DNA from 3 places in the Paenibacillus sp. FSL H7-689 genome. Region 2 is predicted to be linked to each of the others. Evidence: predicted binding sites of a transcription regulator. Region 2 holds the regulator's gene; each other region holds the start of a gene.
What was found. Region 2 encodes NrdR, which represses ribonucleotide reductase genes. Its sites were predicted from a motif close to AACACNATATATNGTGTT; they were not measured.
Positions count from the first base shown of each region.

Region 1: the regulator NrdR is predicted to act here: its motif matches at 2,675-2,692, upstream of C170_RS11605 (adenosylcobalamin-dependent ribonucleoside-diphosphate reductase).
Region 3: the regulator NrdR is predicted to act here: its motif matches at 3,054-3,071, upstream of C170_RS18660 (anaerobic ribonucleoside triphosphate reductase).

Region 1 covers NZ_ASPU01000015.1:148,863-155,175, forward strand. The annotation lists gene C170_RS11605 (adenosylcobalamin-dependent ribonucleoside-diphosphate reductase) at 1-2,613, opposite strand, end outside; gene C170_RS11610 (DEAD/DEAH box helicase) at 3,116-4,879, shown strand; gene C170_RS11615 (YqhG family protein) at 4,883-6,082, shown strand.
Region 2 covers NZ_ASPU01000015.1:309,761-316,073, reverse strand. The annotation lists gene mutM (DNA-formamidopyrimidine glycosylase) at 1-690, shown strand, start outside; gene C170_RS12345 (manganese efflux pump) at 833-1,606, shown strand; gene coaE (dephospho-CoA kinase) at 1,616-2,212, shown strand; gene C170_RS12335 (lytic transglycosylase domain-containing protein) at 2,209-2,772, shown strand; gene C170_RS12330 (alpha/beta-type small acid-soluble spore protein) at 2,855-3,076, opposite strand; gene nrdR (transcriptional regulator NrdR) at 3,193-3,660, shown strand; tRNA gene C170_RS12320 (tRNA-Ala) at 3,846-3,918, shown strand; gene C170_RS12315 (S-layer homology domain-containing protein) at 4,156-6,313, opposite strand, start outside.
Region 3 covers NZ_ASPU01000021.1:290,570-296,882, reverse strand. The annotation lists gene C170_RS18670 (methyl-accepting chemotaxis protein) at 1-323, opposite strand, end outside; gene nrdG (anaerobic ribonucleoside-triphosphate reductase activating protein) at 539-1,048, opposite strand; gene C170_RS18660 (anaerobic ribonucleoside triphosphate reductase) at 1,045-3,006, opposite strand; gene C170_RS30170 (ATP-binding response regulator) at 3,488-5,125, shown strand; gene C170_RS18650 (aldo/keto reductase family protein) at 5,279-6,217, shown strand.

The DNA.
Region 1 (6,313 bases), 160 kb from region 2:
GCTGCATGTTTTGCAACCTTCCACATTCATCAGGGATGCCGAGCCGCATGAAGGACATAAATCTCTCGATTCGATAAAGGTTTTCTGATCCTCCACTTTGGGATACGTGCTCTCCACTTGATTCTGTTCTATTAATGCTTCAGTTTGGTTCTCCTGCACATCGCTCTGTAAATGACTTTCCAATGCTTTGGCGACTGCATCAGCAATCGATTCAACCCTGTTGGCTCCGAAGCCAATCGCTCCCGAACCACCGATTCCCTTGAGATGTTTGATCAACAGTTCAACCTTGTGCCCATGATCTCCATATCGAAGGAACAGAGAGCATACTCGACCAAGTGCCTCAGCCATGGCAAACACGTCCGATCCCGCTTTGCCCACGTTCAGGAAGATCTCACCCGGCGTTCCCTCCAGATCATTGATCGTAATGTAAGCCATACCAAATGGCGTATTGATTTTGTATGTTGCACCACGCAGTACCTGAGGACGGCTTCTATATTGTTTATCCAGCACTGTAGAAGAGGATGGGGCTTGATCGGAAGAATGCGTTCTAACACCAACCTGGCTATTGGAAGTTCCATCACTTGCCTGTACTTCAGCATTATTCGGGTTTTCTATAGCAGATACGACTGTCTTCTCTTCAGCTTCCGCCGTGTTCTGATCTTCACCTTGAGTCTCTTCCTTCTTCGACGTGGACAACACCTGCACATCCCTGCTGCCATCACGGTATATCGTTACTCCCTTGCAGCCAAGGTCGAAGGCCAGTTCGTACAGCTCAGCCGTATTCTCCACTGTAAAATCAGCCGGACAGTTGGCCGTCTTCGAGATTGAACTATCTACCCATTGCTGAATCGTTGCCTGCACCCGGATATGATTCTCAGCCGACAGATCCATCGCCGTCACATAATAGTCGGGTAAAGCTTCACCTGGATGTTCATCCAGCCAATCTTGTGCAATCGGTACGAACTGTTCATCATAACCTAGACGGCTTTGACGGAAATACTTGAAGGCGAAATACGGCTCAATACCTGTTGATGTGCCCACCATCGTACCTGTACTGCCCGTTGGCGCCTGTGTGATCAGTGTGACATTTCGAATGCCTTGTTTACGAATCGCCTCTCCCACTTCAGGGTACGTCGCAACCATGTTTTTCATAAATCCACTCTGTAAGTAAGGTTCAGCTTCAAATGCTGGGAAAGCACCCTTCTCTGCTGCAATCTCTGCCGATGCTAGATAGGCCTCCTTCGCCATGAATCCATACAGTTTATCCAGAAATTCAAGGGATTCAGGACTGCCGTATCGTATACGCAGCTTAATCATCAGCTCTGCCAGCCCCATGGTGCCAAGCCCAACCCGGCGTTCACGCTGCTGATTCAGTCTATTTTCCTCAAAATGATATGGTGTTGCGTCGATGACATTGTCCAAAAATCTAGCCGAGATACGAGTGGTTTCCGCCAGTTCATCCCATGCCACATCATGATTTGTTTCATCGTAGAATTTGGACAGATTAATGGCAGACAGATTACATACACCCCAGCCAGGCAGGCCTTGTTCCCCGCACGGATTAGTACAGATAATCGGATTGAAGTACCAGCTGTTGGACATCTGGTTATAGTACTCCATGAATACCACACCAGGCTCTGCCGATTTCCAGGCTGATTCAATAATGGTATGCCAGATTTCGCGAGCCTTCAGTGTACGATAGTGCACCACCGAATGACCCGCGGCTTTCCATTGCTGCATATCCCCGTTCCACTCGGTGTCGTAGTCCGGATCGTTCGTATCGGGGAAAACCAAATCCCAATCTCCGTCCTGCTTGACAGCCTCCATAAATGCGTTGCTCACACATACAGACAGATTGGCATTGGTCACCTGCCCCATCGCTTGTTTCACAGTAATAAAATCAAGCACATCCGGATGCCAGTCATTCATCATCAGCATGAGCGCACCCCGGCGGCTTCCGCCCTGTTCAATCAGTCCAGTCGTATAACTGAACAATCCGCCCCACGATACGGAACCGCTGGATGATCCGTTGACACCTTTCACCACCGCTCGGCGAGGACGCAAAGAGGACAAATTAATACCTACGCCTCCCCCACGTGCCATAATTTCCGTCATCTCGGTCAAAGTCTTCATGATGCCACCCCGACTGTCTTGCGGAGACGGAATGACATAACAATTGAAAAGTGTCAGCTCATCGCTTGCCCCCGCACCTGCAGCAATGCGGCCTCCGGGTACTAACTTCCAATCTTCCAACACAGAGCGGAACTTGGACTCCCACGTTGCCCGCTTATCGGCTGTGGATTCGACAGAAGCCATCGCTTTGGCAAGACGGTCCCACATCTCTTCCGGTGTTTTTTCTATGTTGAGTGTCAATTTCTCCACGTTTGTCTCAATCATCTCTCCGCTTCGAGTCCTTACCTGTACAAGCTGACCCTTACGTTCTATGATTTCGCCCACTTCCTTGGTTGGGAACTTCGGATCATCCTTCGTTAATACCAATACCACATCTCCGACCTTGGCATTATTCGAATCAGCGTCCTTCCAGGCGTATCGATCCAGAAATATTTTTTCGCTAAGTCCTTCTAATTGGTACGATCGTTGGTTCGATTTCATCGCTACATTCAACCTCCCCGGCATAAAGCTCCATTTTCACTATAAAAGTAAATTATGATTAAACACCACATATAGTGATATAAATTCAGTATAATACACCATATATTGATTTTCCATATGACTTTTATCATAATCCATCTTCATATACTCCCTATACTCGGACAAGCTTCTTGTAAATAAACTGTAGTTCACATTGGTTCAACTAAACTTTTTACACAAGAACGGAGAGGACAGAAATAACCTGAAGAAGCGAAGCGTTGGCCTAAAAGCTTTCTGAAAGAAAGCTGCATCGAAAGCATACGCTATCCCCGGGTTTTCCCCCTTTGGACAAGGGAATCAAAAAAAATCTGGGGATAACAGCGATTGGAAGGTTATTCTGTCATCGGAGTGACAAGTGTAAATATTCCTTATTTGAACCCACATAGTTATGAACTGACTCTCATTCGTCCATACTATTACCTACGAATAAAACGTCATCACGTATGGCAGGGGAGGAAACACCATGAACCGGAAAAACCCGCACCACATGAATCAACCTGTAGCCGAGCTACCCGTTCCGTTGGAATTTGATCGGACCTGGATTAATCAATTGGAATCACGACTGGATAAAGGAGGTCCTTGGGGGGATTATCGACTCTTCCAACTGGGTATTCAAGCCGAAGAGACCAACCTGATTCCCAATTTTGACGAGATCCAATGTCTCAAGCATCTACAAGGCCTCACTCCACTCCCTCACCAGATGGACACTGCTCGCAGAGTATTATTTGAAATGTCAGGCCGGGCCATTCTCGCCGATGAGGTGGGTCTTGGCAAAACCATTGAAGCCGGTCTCATTCTGAAAGAATATATGGTTCGGGGTCTCGTATCCAAGGTACTCATTCTCGTGCCAGCCTCTCTTGTACTGCAATGGGTACGGGAGTTGAATTCAAAATTTGGCATCCCTGCTATTGCCCAGAAAAAGGCCTATTCCTGGCAGAATGAAGTGGTTGTTGCTTCCATGGATACAGCCAAACGTGACCCGCATAAAGATATGCTGCTGAATACCGACTACGACATGATTATTATTGACGAGGCTCATAAACTCAAAAACAAGAAAACAACCAACTATCAATTCATGCTCAAATTGCGCAAAAAGTATTGTCTGCTGCTCACAGCTACACCTGTGCAGAACGATATGAGTGAATTGTTCAATCTGATCAACCTGCTGAAGCCCGGTCAACTGGGTCGTCAGGGTGACTTTGCGGCCAACTTTGTTGTAGACAAACGGGTTCCGAAAAATCAGGAACAGCTTAAGAACGAGTTATCCAAAGTCATGATTCGTAACCGCCGCGGCGAAGGCCCTGTTCAATTTACCAAACGGAATGTCTCCAACGTGAATCTGCAACTATCGCCCGAAGAACAAGCGCTTTATGATGGCGTGACTTCCTTTGTTAAAGACCAGTACCAGGAAGCTGGCGGCAACCTGAGCAGCATGCTCTCCCTTGTTACATTGCAGCGTGAAGTGTGCAGCAGTCGGGATGCTGTATTCGTGACGCTGGTTAATCTGTCGAAGAAACTTCCGCTGGACTCTCCCCTTCGGGACAAGATTTGGGAACTCGTTGCCCATATTAAAGCGATCAAGGAGAATACCAAAGCGGAGAAAACGATGGAACTGGTTCGGAACATGAATGAAAAAGTAATTATCTTCACTGAATACCGGGCCACGCAGGAGTATCTGCTAAACTATTTCCGCAACAATGGGCTTACGGCAGTACCCTATCGGGGTGGCATGAATCGAGGCAAAAAAGACTGGATGATGGATCTCTTCCGCGGGCGTGTGCAGGCCATGATTGCAACCGAAGCAGGTGGTGAGGGCATCAATTTGCAATTTTGCCATCATATGATCAACTTTGATCTGCCTTGGAACCCTATGCGGGTAGAGCAGCGGATCGGTCGGGTACACCGGCTGGGACAGCAAAATGACGTGAACATCTTCAATTTATCCACGACTGGAACCATTGAGGAACATATTCTGAATCTGCTGCATGAGAAGATCAATATGTTTGAGATGGTGATCGGCGGGCTGGATGTCATTCTGGAACGGCTGGAGAAGAAGGAGTCTATTGAGAAAAGTTTGTACAAGATCATGCTGGAATCACAAACTGATGAAGATATTCGCCGAAAAATGGATTCACTTGGACAATCGCTGAACTCTATTCAACGTGAGGTTTCAGATGAAGGGCCTGCCGTATCCGGGTTGTTAGATCTTCGTAAAGGAGGTAGCTAACTCATGACCATGTCTCCCCATGAAGTGCAGGCTTATGTTCTCACCTATCTGGAAGCACTGGATTGTCAGATTATGGAGCGTTCCCCTGCCCATGTTACAGTCAAACTCTCTCCTGAGGCGGACAAAGCGTTGACCAATCGCCCCTATTATTGGGGGTTCGTGGAACGAACCGGAGCACCCGCTGAGACGATGTCCTTTACATTTATATTTGATCCTGACAGTTATCAGCAGGCCATTGAAGCAGCAGAAGCCAAAGCTGCGCAAGCATCACCTCCTGCTGTTCCTAACCCCGATGGAACGAATGGCGTAACCAACGGCAGTCCTCAAGGCGAGCCACCAAAAGAAACTATTTTAGGCCGTTACTTCGGTATTACGCCATCGTTGCCACAGCTGGGGCCAGGACGAATATTGCGTGAAGAAGTGGTGTATGGCAGTCGCAGACTGCAGCAGATTTTCGGCGCTGCCCGTGAAGGCGGTGCCTTCGTGAACCTGTTCGAACAGGCTGCCAAACGGCAATTGCGGGCTACAGCGCCAGCCGTATATGAGCCTTGGCTTGGTGTCTGTTTCAAGGTGGAATTCGCCTGTGATTTGAAACGGGAGGAATTGCATTTTCTCGGCATTTCCCTTCGCTCGGGTGAAATTATAGAAAAATTCGGCACCAAGCTGAACCGACGTGATCTTAGTCCGAGGCTTGCGGAGAACATGCATGTACAGACAGCTAAAGTTTCGTTATTTGATGCCGGAGCTGCTTTGGAATCTCATTTGACGAACCGCTTGTTGGAACTCGATTATAGCTGGGCAGAGAAAGCACAAGAGCGGCTTGATCTGGAGCTGGACGTGTTGGACACCTACTATGAGGCGGTACTTCGGGAAGATACCCCTGAGGTAGAATCACCAGGTAACATAACCTCAGACACGGAGAATGAGAATGTCCATTCTGACCGTACGCCACCTGCACCACTGAAAAAAGTTGTGGATATAACTAACGCTAAACCCATTGGAGCAGATGTAGAACTGGCGGCAGAGGCCGCAGTACCGATCGACTCCGAGACAGATGCCGAAGAAGAGAAAGCAAAACAGGCGGTAATCGATCGCGAAGCTATGAAACTGCAGTATGAGACACGCCGGACCGAGATGATCTGGCAATATGAACCCAAAGTGAAAGTGACTGCCATTAGCAGCGGCATGTTTCACTTAAGATAGACGAAGACACTACTTTTCCTGCAAATGCTGGCAAAAGTAGTGTTTATTTATGATCAGCTACCCGACAGGTTGCAGCAACCTTTGCATAGCCTGTCCCCTAGAATGAAACTAGGACCCGCTCAGGTAACGGATAAATGAAAAAGTAGGTGTAAATTTGAGACGATTCTTTCATACGTGTTGGAACAACGCTTGGAAAACAACCTGTATAACCTTGGGCTTGCTCAGTTGTCT
Region 2 (6,313 bases):
CTCGCGGGACATACCGTCATTGGGGTGGAGCGCCGCGGCAAGTTTTTGCGTATTTTGCTGGACGGGCTGGTGCTTGTCTCCCATCTGCGGATGGAAGGAAGGTACGGTGTGTACGAGCAGCATGAAGATGTGGAGAAACATACACATGTGATCTTCCATTTTAATGATGGTACGGAATTGCGTTATAAGGATGTGCGTCAGTTCGGTACGATGCATCTGTTCAATGCAGGTGAGGAACTGGTGTCCAAACCTTTGCTTAAGCTGGGACTGGAGCCGCTTGATCCCGCCTTTACGGTAACTGCATTCCGCGAGGCGGTTGGCAAGCGTACAACCAAAATCAAGGCTGTGCTTTTAAATCAGGCATATGTGGTCGGTATCGGGAATATTTATGTGGACGAGGCTCTATTTCGCGCAGCTATCCATCCCGAGACGATTGCCAAGACACTGACCGAAGCTCAGTTAACGGTGCTTCATGAAGCGATTGTGGCTACGTTGCAAGATGCAGTGAATGCAGGTGGATCTTCCATCAAGTCCTATGTGAATGGACAGGGTGAGATGGGGATGTTCCAGCATCAACTGAAAATCTATGGACGCAAATCAGAACCTTGTACAACTTGTGGTACGTTAATTGAAAAAACGGTGGTTGGTGGCCGTGGCACGCATTTTTGTCCGAACTGTCAGCTGTTGTAACATGAACTGAATGAACGAAATGATGAAATCATAGCACCCTTGGATTCCTCCCTCCATATACTGATATGGCAGAAATAAGCGGGCGTATACCCATACTGGCATCTTCAGTTGGCACGAGTACCGCACAGAGGAGGAGTCCGGGGTGCTGCATCATTTTATTTCATTGCTGGCGCTTGCTTTGGCGCTTAGTTTAGATGGTTTTGGAGTCGGGATTACATATGGGTTACGGAGGACTAAGATTCCCCTGTTATCTATCGCTGTTATTTCGATCTGTTCGGGATTGGTTATTGCCTTGTCGATGCAAGTAGGTGTGATGTTGTCCCATGTGGTGTCACCGGATATCGCTTCGATCGTGGGAGCCGTCATATTGATAGGTATTGGTGCATGGTCACTGTTGCAACTAATTCGAAAGCAAGGCAAAGAACAGCTGGAAACAGACACTGGAATGGGTGAGGGAACAGAAGCAAAGGTAACTGGAGTGGGAGAAGCACAAGAGAGACTGTCGGATTCAAAGGGCAGGAATCAGGTGCTCGCACTGGATCTGGAGCAGTCGGCTTCAAATGGATCACTGGAACGAATGGTATTTACACTGGAGCTGCGCAAGCTGGGCGTTGTCATTCAGATCCTTCGCAGTCCCTCCAAGGCGGATATGGATAACTCGGGGAGTATATCTGCTCAAGAAGCGATGTGGCTGGGTATTGCCTTGTCTCTGGATGCGTTTGGAGCAGGTTTGGGAGCGGCACTTCTGGGATTCCCTACACTATGGACAGCACTCATTATTGCACTGTTTAGTGGGGCGTTTCTGTCACTCGGCATGAAGGTTGGCCTACGATTCTCAGCTCTGCGCTGGATGCGAAGACTGTCTGTATTGCCAGCGCTAATGTTAATGATTATGGGAATAATGAAGTTGTTATGAGGTGAAACGATGAATATAGGCTTAACCGGCGGGATCGCGACAGGCAAAAGCAGTGTTTCCGCCTATCTCGCCAGTAAGGGAGCGTTGCTCATCGATGCAGACGTTATTGCCCGGGAAGTTATGATGCCTGGGCATCCCGTGTTGGCCGCCGCTGTTAAGCGGTTTGGACAAGCCATACTGAACGAAGATGGAACAATGGATCGGAAAAAGCTTGGGAGTATTGTTTTCGAACAACCAGAGGAACGAAAGGCATTGGAGGCTATCACACATCCGGCGATCCGAAAAGAGATGCGCGAACGGGCTGCTGCATACGCGTTGCAACATCCGGATAAACTTGTGGTATCTGATATTCCTTTGCTCTACGAATCAGGTCTGGAGGACGGTTTTGAGGAAGTCATGGTTGTATATGTCCCGAGATCGGTGCAACGAGATCGCTTGATGAGTCGGGATGGAATGACTGCAGCACAGGCTGAGGCTCGAATGGATGTACAGATGGATATTGAGCGCAAAAAACAGCTGGCAGACATTGTTATCGATAACAGCGGCTTATGGTCTGCGACGGAACAGCAAATTGACTCATATCTACAGCGTAAGGGTTTGTTATGAGAATATTGCGTAAGAAACGTGTATTGCTGTTGATGTTTGTTTCCTTTGTACTGGTGTTATTTCTGAATACAAACTGGATGGCATGGTTCTATCCCATACATTATAAGGAAGAGATCCGTGCCCAATCTCAGAGTTATGAGGTTGATCCGTTTCTGATTGCTTCCATTATCAAGGTGGAGACCAATTTTAAGACAAGCAAGGAATCCAAACGAGGTGCCATTGGGCTCATGCAACTGATGCCGGACACGGCGAACTGGATACTGGAACAAGCCAAAATTCCCGACACTTCGCTGGAGGAATTAAAGCACGAGCCAGAACGAAATATTCAGTTAGGCACATGGTATCTGCGGAATCTGTCCGATCAATTTGATGGCAATGAAGCAGTTATGATCGCTGCCTATAATGCGGGTCCAGGCAAAGTAAACAGTTGGCTTAGAGATGGTGTATGGGATGGCTCGTTCGATACGGTGAAAGATATTCCGTTTGGTGAGACGCGTCACTATGTACAAAGAGTCATTTACTATTATAATCAGTATGTAAAGATCTATAATACGTTCTAAGTATATAAGTAGAAGCACAGAGCAGGCCGGTTATTCACCGGCCGCTCCATGCTCCTCTGTGTAGCGTATTACGATGCAGATATTATTGGTATTGACCTGCCAATTGCTGTTCTGCAATTGTTACCAGACGCTTCGTGATGTATCCACCGATCGAACCGTTCTCGTAAGAAGTCATGTTACCTTGGTATCCGTCTTGTGGGATGCTGATTCCGAGTTCTTGAGCAACTTCATATTTCATTTGCTCGAGTGCTGCGGAAGCTTTAGTTACCACCAAGTTGTTGGAGTTACCATTGCTTTGTGCCATTGCTGTTCACCTCCTCGCGGGTTGGTAAAAGTATTATGTGTCGGCAATGCGTTTTTCATTACAAAATCAGTACAGGGAATATGTGGTAAAAAGTAAAACGTGGGAAGTGATCTGTTTTGAAGTGTCCTTATTGCGGTTATATGGGTACCAAAGTGCTTGATTCGCGTCCGGCCAACGAAGCAAAATCCATTCGTCGTCGCCGTGAGTGTGAGCAGTGTGCCCGAAGATTTACAACGTTTGAGATGATTGAGGAGACTCCACTGATCGTCATTAAGAAAGATGGCAGTCGTGAAGAGTTCAGCCGGGACAAAATTCTCCGTGGGCTTATTCGTGCCTGTGAGAAACGTCCAGTCTCCGTAGAGACCCTGGAGATGATGGTATCTGAAGTGGAGAAATCTCTGCGTAATACAGCCGATGCTGAAGTTGAGAGTCGCCAGATTGGTGAGCTGTTGATGGAACAGTTGTTTCCAGTCGATGAAGTGGCGTATGTCCGTTTTGCGTCGGTATACCGCCAGTTCAAAGATATCAATATGTTCATGAAAGAACTGAAATCCCTGTTGTCCAAAGACGATCTGGAGGATTAGTGAAGTTGGTAAAGGGAGAAGAGCAGTCTGGAGTTCCAGTCCGTGTGTACCAGAGAAATCGGTTGTTCTTCTCCAATCACTTTGGATCTTGAGAAAGTGATTGACAGCGAAAGCTGGATTTTATATGATATAGGAGTCGCCTGTGGAACGTAGCAGTGTTGGACAAGTTATCTATTTCATATCCTGGGGCCTTAGCTCAGCTGGGAGAGCGCATCGCTGGCAGCGATGAGGTCAGGGGTTCGATCCCCCTAGGCTCCATAATCAAGAATGCCATCACATTATTGTGATGGCGTTTTTTTGTGCGTGAAATAAATCAAAACATGCATTAATTAATTAGAATTTTTTGGACTTGGGGATGAATATTCTAGATGCAAAAATAGAGGGTTTAAAGTCCTGACTGTGGAGTTGTCAAAAAAAGTACAGTTTGAAAACAAGGAGACCCTACCGGCTGGATATTGTCCAGTCGGTAGGGTCTCCATTTTTCTGTATACGCTTTCAGTCAGCCAGATATTCGACGAATCTTACAAAGATCGTGGCTACTTCGGCACGGGTGGCGGTGGCTTTGGGAGCAAAGAAGTTGTCCGGCTTGCCTACTACAATGCCGGTGCCCCGCAGCGCCTGAACGGCCTCCAACGCCCAAGAGCTGATCTCACTCTCGTCCGTGAAGGACTTAGCGTGGCTTTCAGGCAGCTCATAGCCCTTGTACTTCATGTAGTTGTATAGTATCACCAGCATCTGCTCGCGCGTCATCGGTGAATTGGGGTCAAACAGGTTTGCGTTTGTACCGTTGACTATGCCTTTTTCGGCCGCCCACTCAGCTGCCGCGGTGTACCATTGCCCGTCCGTCACGTCGTTAAAGCGGGAACTCGTGTAGCTGGAGAGGTTTACGTTCTCAAGATTGGCCAGTACCTGCACGAACATTGCACGTGTCATTGCGGTGCCGGGTGAGAACGTTGTGGACGTCGTGCCGTTGAAAAGATCGTATGTGTAGGCGAAATTTATATAGCTGTAGAACCAGTCGTCCATGTTGGCATCCCTGAAAGGATTGCCCGATATCACGAGGAAGCCCAGTGGGGTGGCGTCATCAACCGCCAGCTCCGTACCCTCACGGATGTTCAGCGACATGCCGTTATCTAAGCTAACTTTTGCGCCGCTCGGTCCTATCACAACCGCTCCGCCGCTCCGTATCTTCGATCCGCCATGGATATCCACACGGTTGCCGTTTGGCAGGTTCACATGCGCGTCTTTGCCGCCTACTGTAACCGTACCGTCGCTCGCGATCGTCGAGCCTCCCGAAATGGTCACTGTGCTGTTGCCGCCGGGTAGTGTCACTTCGGCGCTCTTGTCTGCCGGAATGGTTACCTTACCGTTTGAGTCTATCGTTGTGCCTTCAGGTACCTTAATCTTCGTCCCGCCTTTGGTCGCAATCTCGCCGCCACCGGGGAGGGTGGTGTTGCCGTTTTTGTCTGTGACCGCGGGCTTATCCTTCGGTGTATTCACTGTGTAGGTCGACTTCAACGTTCCAGCGTCTGTCCCGGTGCCCGTATTGTCGGTGTTGCCCGTATTACCGATGTTGCCGGTATTTCCGGTGTTTCCGGTGTTGCCCGTATTGCCGCCAGAATCAGGCACAGTGGGAGTCGTCGTCTTCATCGGCGTCGTCGTTGCACTGATCTCCGCGCCGTCGCCCTTTGCATTCACCGCGATGATGGTGAAGTTGTAGCCTTGGCCGTTTGTCAGGTTCTTAAAGGTATATTTGGTCTCCGTCGCATCCAGTGTGACCGGCGTCACGTTGCCATACCATACCTTGTAGCCCAATATCGCACTGCCACCGTCGTCAGCAGGGGCGGTCCAGCTCAATGTGACCTGTCCGTCACCGGCTGTCGCTTTGAAGCCGCTCGGAGCACCGGGCACGACCGGTTTTCTCTGCGCGAACATCCAATCAAAGACGTCTGTGTAGTCATTGTTCCAAGCTGGCAAGTTAGAGGACTGCGCCGTGGGAGCTATGCTCCAATTCCCCATAGTTATCTGGTTGTAAAGAACCGCAGCTTCAACTTCGTGCGCTATGTAATCAGCCAGAACAGGTGTGTTGGCCGGATTCGGCCTCAGATTCGGCTGATCAAATTGATTGTAGGGCCACGTAAGGACCTCATTACTCTCAAAGCGCGAAGCCCTCGCGTTGATCATTTTCGGCATATTGTTATTGATAAAGTTATTGAGGTTAGTCTGGTAGCCTCCAACATTATGAGCATTTAAAAACATCCAATAGGCCAGGTTGTTGTGAGCGTCATTGTCCTTAGCGTTTGGTGAACCGCTTACCGGGGCCATAGGTGCGGCGGCAGCGAAGAAGCCAGGGTAGCTGTTAACTAAGTTGTTCGTATACTGGCCGCCCCAGGAGAAGCCTGCTGCGTAAACACGATTAGGGTCTACTTCGCCGCTGGCAATCAGGGCGTCTATGACCTTCTTAACATTCTCGGTTGAGGGAACAGATACGCCATTATAGGAAATATTCAGTACATGGCTGGCGTACTTGTCAGGATTTTTCTCCATTTTTTTCATTAGAGCGACCGAGCCGTTGGCGGATTTCATGGCCGCTTTTTGGTCTGTCGCAGCGTTTGTACCGCCGCGTGACATGCCGTGAGTATAAACATACAGC
Region 3 (6,313 bases), on a different contig from region 2:
TCATCCATACTGTAGAGCAGGTTAAACAGGGCGATGACTTCACCTTTTTCATTTTTAATGGGGATAAAAGCCACGTCAAAAGGAACACCGAATAAATCTTTAGGGTAGTGATCGAATCGTTTGACTGTACCGCCGTTGAGATCAGCAAAATTTCGATTTCCATCCAATAGAGGGTCGCCGGGTTGATAATTCAGTTGCTTTAACGATTCCCCTGCTGAGAAATATAGGAATTTCTCATGATCAATCACGGAGAGGGTTACATCCTGACGAATCGTATCTCGAAAGAAAGGCATACATGTAATTAATGCTTGAACAATATCCATATAAAAGATGATTCCTCCCTGGTTACCTTATGTAAACGGTTAAATTTTAAATGCTAACTTAATAACTACCTATATTATATATCGTCATGCAATAGAGAAGAAAATAGAGAGAATGGATAAAACCTATTTCTTAAAGAAGACCGCTATACGCCAACAAGACACGAGTCCGCTGGGGACCCGTGCCTTGTTAGTTGGTGAGGGGAATAAAACCAATGTTACAGCATACTGAGCTGCATTGTAACGATGGTTCGAGTGGCTAGTGTTGCACTGACATCAATCAAACGCTGATTCCGGCTGCCGCGGAAGGGAAGGGAAACATCACGCTCCGCTTCAACGTATCGACCGTCAATAATCACATCGCACAACCGGGCAAGCTCCGCTCTTGCAGGGTCGGTAATCAGTTCTTCATATTCGAATCCCGTGTAGGCCCATACCGTCAAATCAGGACGTGCAGCGCGGAGCTGCTGGACCCAAGACGTACATTCTGCTACCGAGAAAAAGGGATCACCACCACACAACGTAACGCCATCCAGCAATGGATGGGTCGTCACTTCATGCAGAATCTGCTGCTGCCGCTCCTCTGTAAAGGGCTCCCCCGCTCGAAAGCTCCATGAATCCGGACTGAAGCAGCCCGGACAGGCGTGACGGCATCCGCTGATGAACAACACGGCACGCAGGCCGATTCCTTCATTCACCGATTCCGGGATGTAACCATATAGATTCACCGGTGTTTCACCCGATCCCGCACTTCGGCTTGCTTAGCAGCATTGAAGCGTACTTTGTAATCTCCGGTCAGATAGCCAGTTACGCGGCGTAACCGCTGGAAGTGTACATGGTTCTCATGGGCTTCACAGCTTGGGCATACATCCCCAATGACGCCTTCATAACCACATGCAGGGCAGCGATCAATTGGATGATTAATGGAGAAATAACCGATATCCTGCGCCAGTGCATACTGTACAATTCGCAGGAAAGCTGCGGTGTTGGCCCGAACGTTTCCGTCAAGCTCCACATAGGAGATTGCACCCGCGTTACATAACGTATGGAACGGTGCCTCCAGTTCAATCTTCCGATATGCTGGAAGCGTGTGGTAGACCGGGATATGGAATGAATTCGTATAATACTCCCGATCATTCACTCCGGGAATAATGCCATAACGCTCTCTGTCGATCTTCGTGAATTTGCCGGACAACCCTTCAGCAGGTGTGGCAAACAGGGTGATATTCAAGTTATGCTGCTCGCTCATCCGGTCACAGAACTCTCTCATGGTCCGAATAATGTTGAGCGCTTCGCGATGTACATGAGGGTCCTGCCCATGATGGCGCCCATAGAGAGCTGTCATACATTCCGCGAGTCCGATAAAACCAAGAGATAATGTTCCATGCTTTAAAAGCTCGGCAACCGGCTCGTTCGGGCCAAGCTGTTCTCCACCTTCCCATACACCCTCCCGCATCATGAAGTCCGATGCCTTGGCAGGCTGCAATGTCTGAATTCGGTAGCGGTGCAACAGGCCGGAAGCGGCATTATGCATAACTGACTCCAAAGCAGTATAGAATCCGGCTCGGTCAGCGACAGCTCTTGCACCTTGGCAGATGCCAAACCGGATGCCGAGCTTCACGAGGTTAATGGTGTTGAAGGACAGATTACCTTTACCACTTTGACGATTGCGACCAAACCGGTCAGCCAGTGTACGTGTGCGGCATCCCATAGTTGCAATGATCGTATCCGGATCTTCCGGATGATAGAAAGGCAGATTGAAAGAGGCATCCACATTGACAAAGTTAGGATACATCCGCCGGGATGAACAGGTGACTGCGAGCCGGAACAGATCATAGTTCGGCTCTCCTTGAGCCTGATTGATCCCCTGTTTACATTGGAAAATATGTTGAGGGAACACGGGAGTCTCCCCGTTGCCCAGGCCACGAATGGTTGCTTCCAGCAACGAGCGTGATACCAACCGTCCTTCCGCAGAAGTACATAATCCATAGTTCAGTGAAGTAAATGGAATCTGACCACCCGCCCGGCTGCTCATCGTATTCAGGTTATGAATCAGTGATTCAGCAGCTTGTCCTGTCTCCAATTCAGTCTCTTCATAGGCGAAGGCATATGCCCGCGGACATTGATTCTTCGCTTCGATGCTATCCAGATGAAGCTGTTCATCCCCGATCAGAACATTTTCACCAAAGAGCCGTTGCCCTTTGCGGTAGTGTTTGCGGAACGATCGCTGTACATAAGGGGCCAGATCCCAGTCAATTTTATTGGCCGATACACCGCCATATTGACTGTTCTGCTGGGATTGGAAGATGATCGCAACCAGAGCCATGGCAGACATGATCGTCTGAGGTGTGCGAACCGATCCGTTACCTGTGTTGAAACCCGCAGCAAGGAGACGGTCAAACGGGATAAAGATACAGTTGGTCGTTCCAAGTGCATACTGATCCAGATCGTGTACATACAGATCCCCATTCTCCACAGCTTGGGCAAGCTCTTCCGGCAACACATGACGCAGAGCATGCCACTTGGCGGTCTCCGAACCGAGCCTGCTCATCTTACCACTGAAGGAATCCCCGTTCAGATTCGCATTTTCCCTCAGCGTATCGGCGTCTTCTGCGCCAATAATTCGTCTTCCCAGGTCGGATAATAGATCGGATGCCAGTGGGGTGGCATACTCAAGCATGTTCATGTAAGGTTCCTCCTAAAATGATTTTGGTTATCATTCAATTCACGTTAAATACTATATGTAGATTCGTCTTATCCATTTATAAACTATATGTGGTTTTTTGGGTGTGATAATGATCACACAGCTTACTGAACAAAGTGGACTTTCCTTTAATTGCTACGGATAAAGGTTCCCAAAGTCTGAGCGGAAGCGTATAATTTCTAGTTATTCTGCAAGTATAATATCCGAAGTCGGACAAGATGGACTTTAATCAAGCTGAAAAGGCGAGTTGCAATGAATTCGCGGTCGTTAAACCATCCGTTTAAGACCTGCTTTTGTCCACAAATGGGCAATAGGCAGGGAGTATGATTCTCTTATACTTCTACGGTGTTAATCATATAAGTATAGATTGTGACAGCTATTCGGATTTTTGATGACCCCTGTACGTGATTAAACATTCTGAAATACAGATTTGAAAGTGCAGCTAAGATAAGAGGGGTGAATCATGGGGACGGCAGAAGGCATTACAAGAGGCTTCTATGAAGATATAAAGGAAGCTGCGGCCCATATCGTAGACGTATTAAGCGGTATATTGAAGGTCAATACCATCTTTGTTGCCACGAATGACGGGGTGACCAATGTCATTTTGGAGGCCTTTAATCGTACGGAAGAGTTAGTTGTTAAAGGCAGTGCACTTCCATTTACGGATTCATATTGCAGCCTGGTATTAAGAGACAACGGTAACGTGCTTACGATCCCGGATACATGTGAACATCCGATGACACGATCCATGGGCGTTACGAGCGGACTTGGCAATCGCTTCTTCGTGGGCGTGCCTATTATGAGAAGATCGGGCGAAACATTTGGTACCATCTGTCTGATGGATGATCCTGGTTATGTGATCAGCGAAACCGATATGAAGACACTGAAGGCGATGGCTGTATTCCTGGGTTATGTTGTTGATCTGGAAAGCACGTTGCATGTTCAGGAGCAGAAATTGAGTGATTCGGAACAAATGCAAGAACAGCTCCAGGCAGAGAAAGAACGTGCCGAATCTGAGGCTATGACCAAAACACAGATGTTGAAGCTAATGAGTCACGAGATTCGCAATCCTTTGAACGGTATTTTGGGACTGACAGATCTGATGCGCACACCGGATATGCCTGAGGAGCAGTCCGAATATGTGAACATGATTGAGACAAGCGGCAATATTCTGCTTTCCTTGCTGAATAATATGATGAATTTCAACATAAATGAAGCAGGTAAAACGGTTATACATGATGATCCGTTTGATCTGGTAGGTACCATTGAGAATACCGTGTATCTCTATGCCGGGATTGCGACGGGCAAGAACATTGAGCTGGGATTAAATCTTGAACTGAATGTATCTCAAGTGTTCGTTGGTGATGAAGTCAAGATTGGACAGTTGCTTGCACACGTCATTCAATATGCTCTCGATTCAACGCGTGAAGGTTCCGTTCTGATCACAGCAGTGGTGAACGGAGAAGAATTGGAGGAGACCGGTACACTTCAGCTCAAGGTGAAGTACACGGGTCAGATGTTATCGGACAAGAAGAAACCATCCTTTAACAGCCAAGATGAAAAATTGAATATCCAAAAACTGATTGGAAGCAATCTGGGTTTAGCTGTAAGCCAGAATCTTGCCATTCTCATGCATGGCCGTATTCAGGTGAGCAGTGTGAAGGAAAATGAGACGGAATTCAACATTTCACTTCCGTTACGCAGATACTGGGAGTTACCTCAGCTCGCAAGTGTTCAGCAGCGGTTAAAAGGGAAAAAGGTGTTACTTGCCAAGGACCCTGACATTTTGCAAGGTGTCTCTTCCCTGATGCGTAGGTGGGAGATGGATGTACACATGACCTCGGGTTTGACATTAGCGCATGATTGGATCAAGGAAGGATTCATGCCGGATGTAGCCGTTGTGGATATGGGATTAATGGAAGGTGGCGCGGTTGATTTTGTACATGAACTGAAACAGCGACTGGAGAATCTGCCCGTCATTGTTCTTGTTCCTTATGGTATGCACATTGAATTGCATGAAGCAGAGGCCTTTGATGCTGTTCTGACCAAGCCGGTCAGACAGGCTGATCTGTTGAATGCATTGAGCATTACTTTGCCTTAAATCATGATCATAGATCTTTAATCGGCGCACCTTATAGGTGCGCTTTTTTTCGTTTTCCATTTTCTGAGCCAAAGCCCTTTTATTCCGAGCTGGTTACGTTACAATAGAAAGTGAACTTCATCTTTATAACCAATAGAGGAGGATATGCAATCAATGGATTATCGCAGATTAGGTGGAAGCGGACTGAAAGTAAGCGAGATTAGCCTGGGAAGCTGGCTGACGTACGGAGGGTATGTGGAACGTGAGAATGCGGTGAAATCAATTGAAACTGCATTTGATGAAGGCATTAACTTTTTTGATACTGCCAATGTATACGAACGGGGCGCAGCAGAAGAACTGCTTGGGCAGACGCTCAAAGCATATTCCCGTGACTCTTATGTACTTGCAACCAAAGTATTTGGCAAAATGGGTGATGGTCCGAATGACCAGGGGTTATCTCGCAAACATATCAAGGAGCAATGTGAAGCCAGCTTGAAGCGCCTAGGCGTTGAATATGTGGATATCTATTATTGCCATCGTTATCATACCGAAACACCAATTGAAGAAACACTCCGTGCTCTCGATGATCTGGTACGCCAAGGCAAAGTGTTATATGTAGGCGTCAGCCAGTGGACAGCGGCTCAGATGGAAGCTGCGTTGGGTACAGCAGACCGTCTGCTCCTGGATCGTATCGTGGTCAATCAGCCGGTGTACAACATGTTTGACCGTTATATCGAAAATGAAATTATTCCGCTCGGTGAGCGTAAAGGCATCGGACAAGTTGTATACTCCCCGCTTGCTCAAGGTCTATTGACCGGGAAATATACGTCCGTTTCCGATATCCCAGAGAATAGCCGTGCTGCCAAGCTAGGATGGGACGAAGGAAAGATCAATGTGGATCGTATCGGGAAAGTTCGTCAACTGATTGAAGTGGCGGACAAGCTGGATCTGAAGGTGGGCCAACTGGCTCTTGCCTGGATTCTGCGCCAGAACAATGTATCCAGTGCACTTGTAGGGGCGAGTCGTCCCGAGCAGGTAAAAGAGAACGCGGCTGCATCTGGCGTGAAGCTGGATGCTGCCATTGTGGAGGAGATTGAGAGCATCCTTGCTTGATCTCCTGTCAGCAAACAAGCTGAGATGATATGCAATGATCTATAAAGAAAGGGATGTCCTGTGCGCCTGAATAGGCGAACGAGACATCCCTTTTTT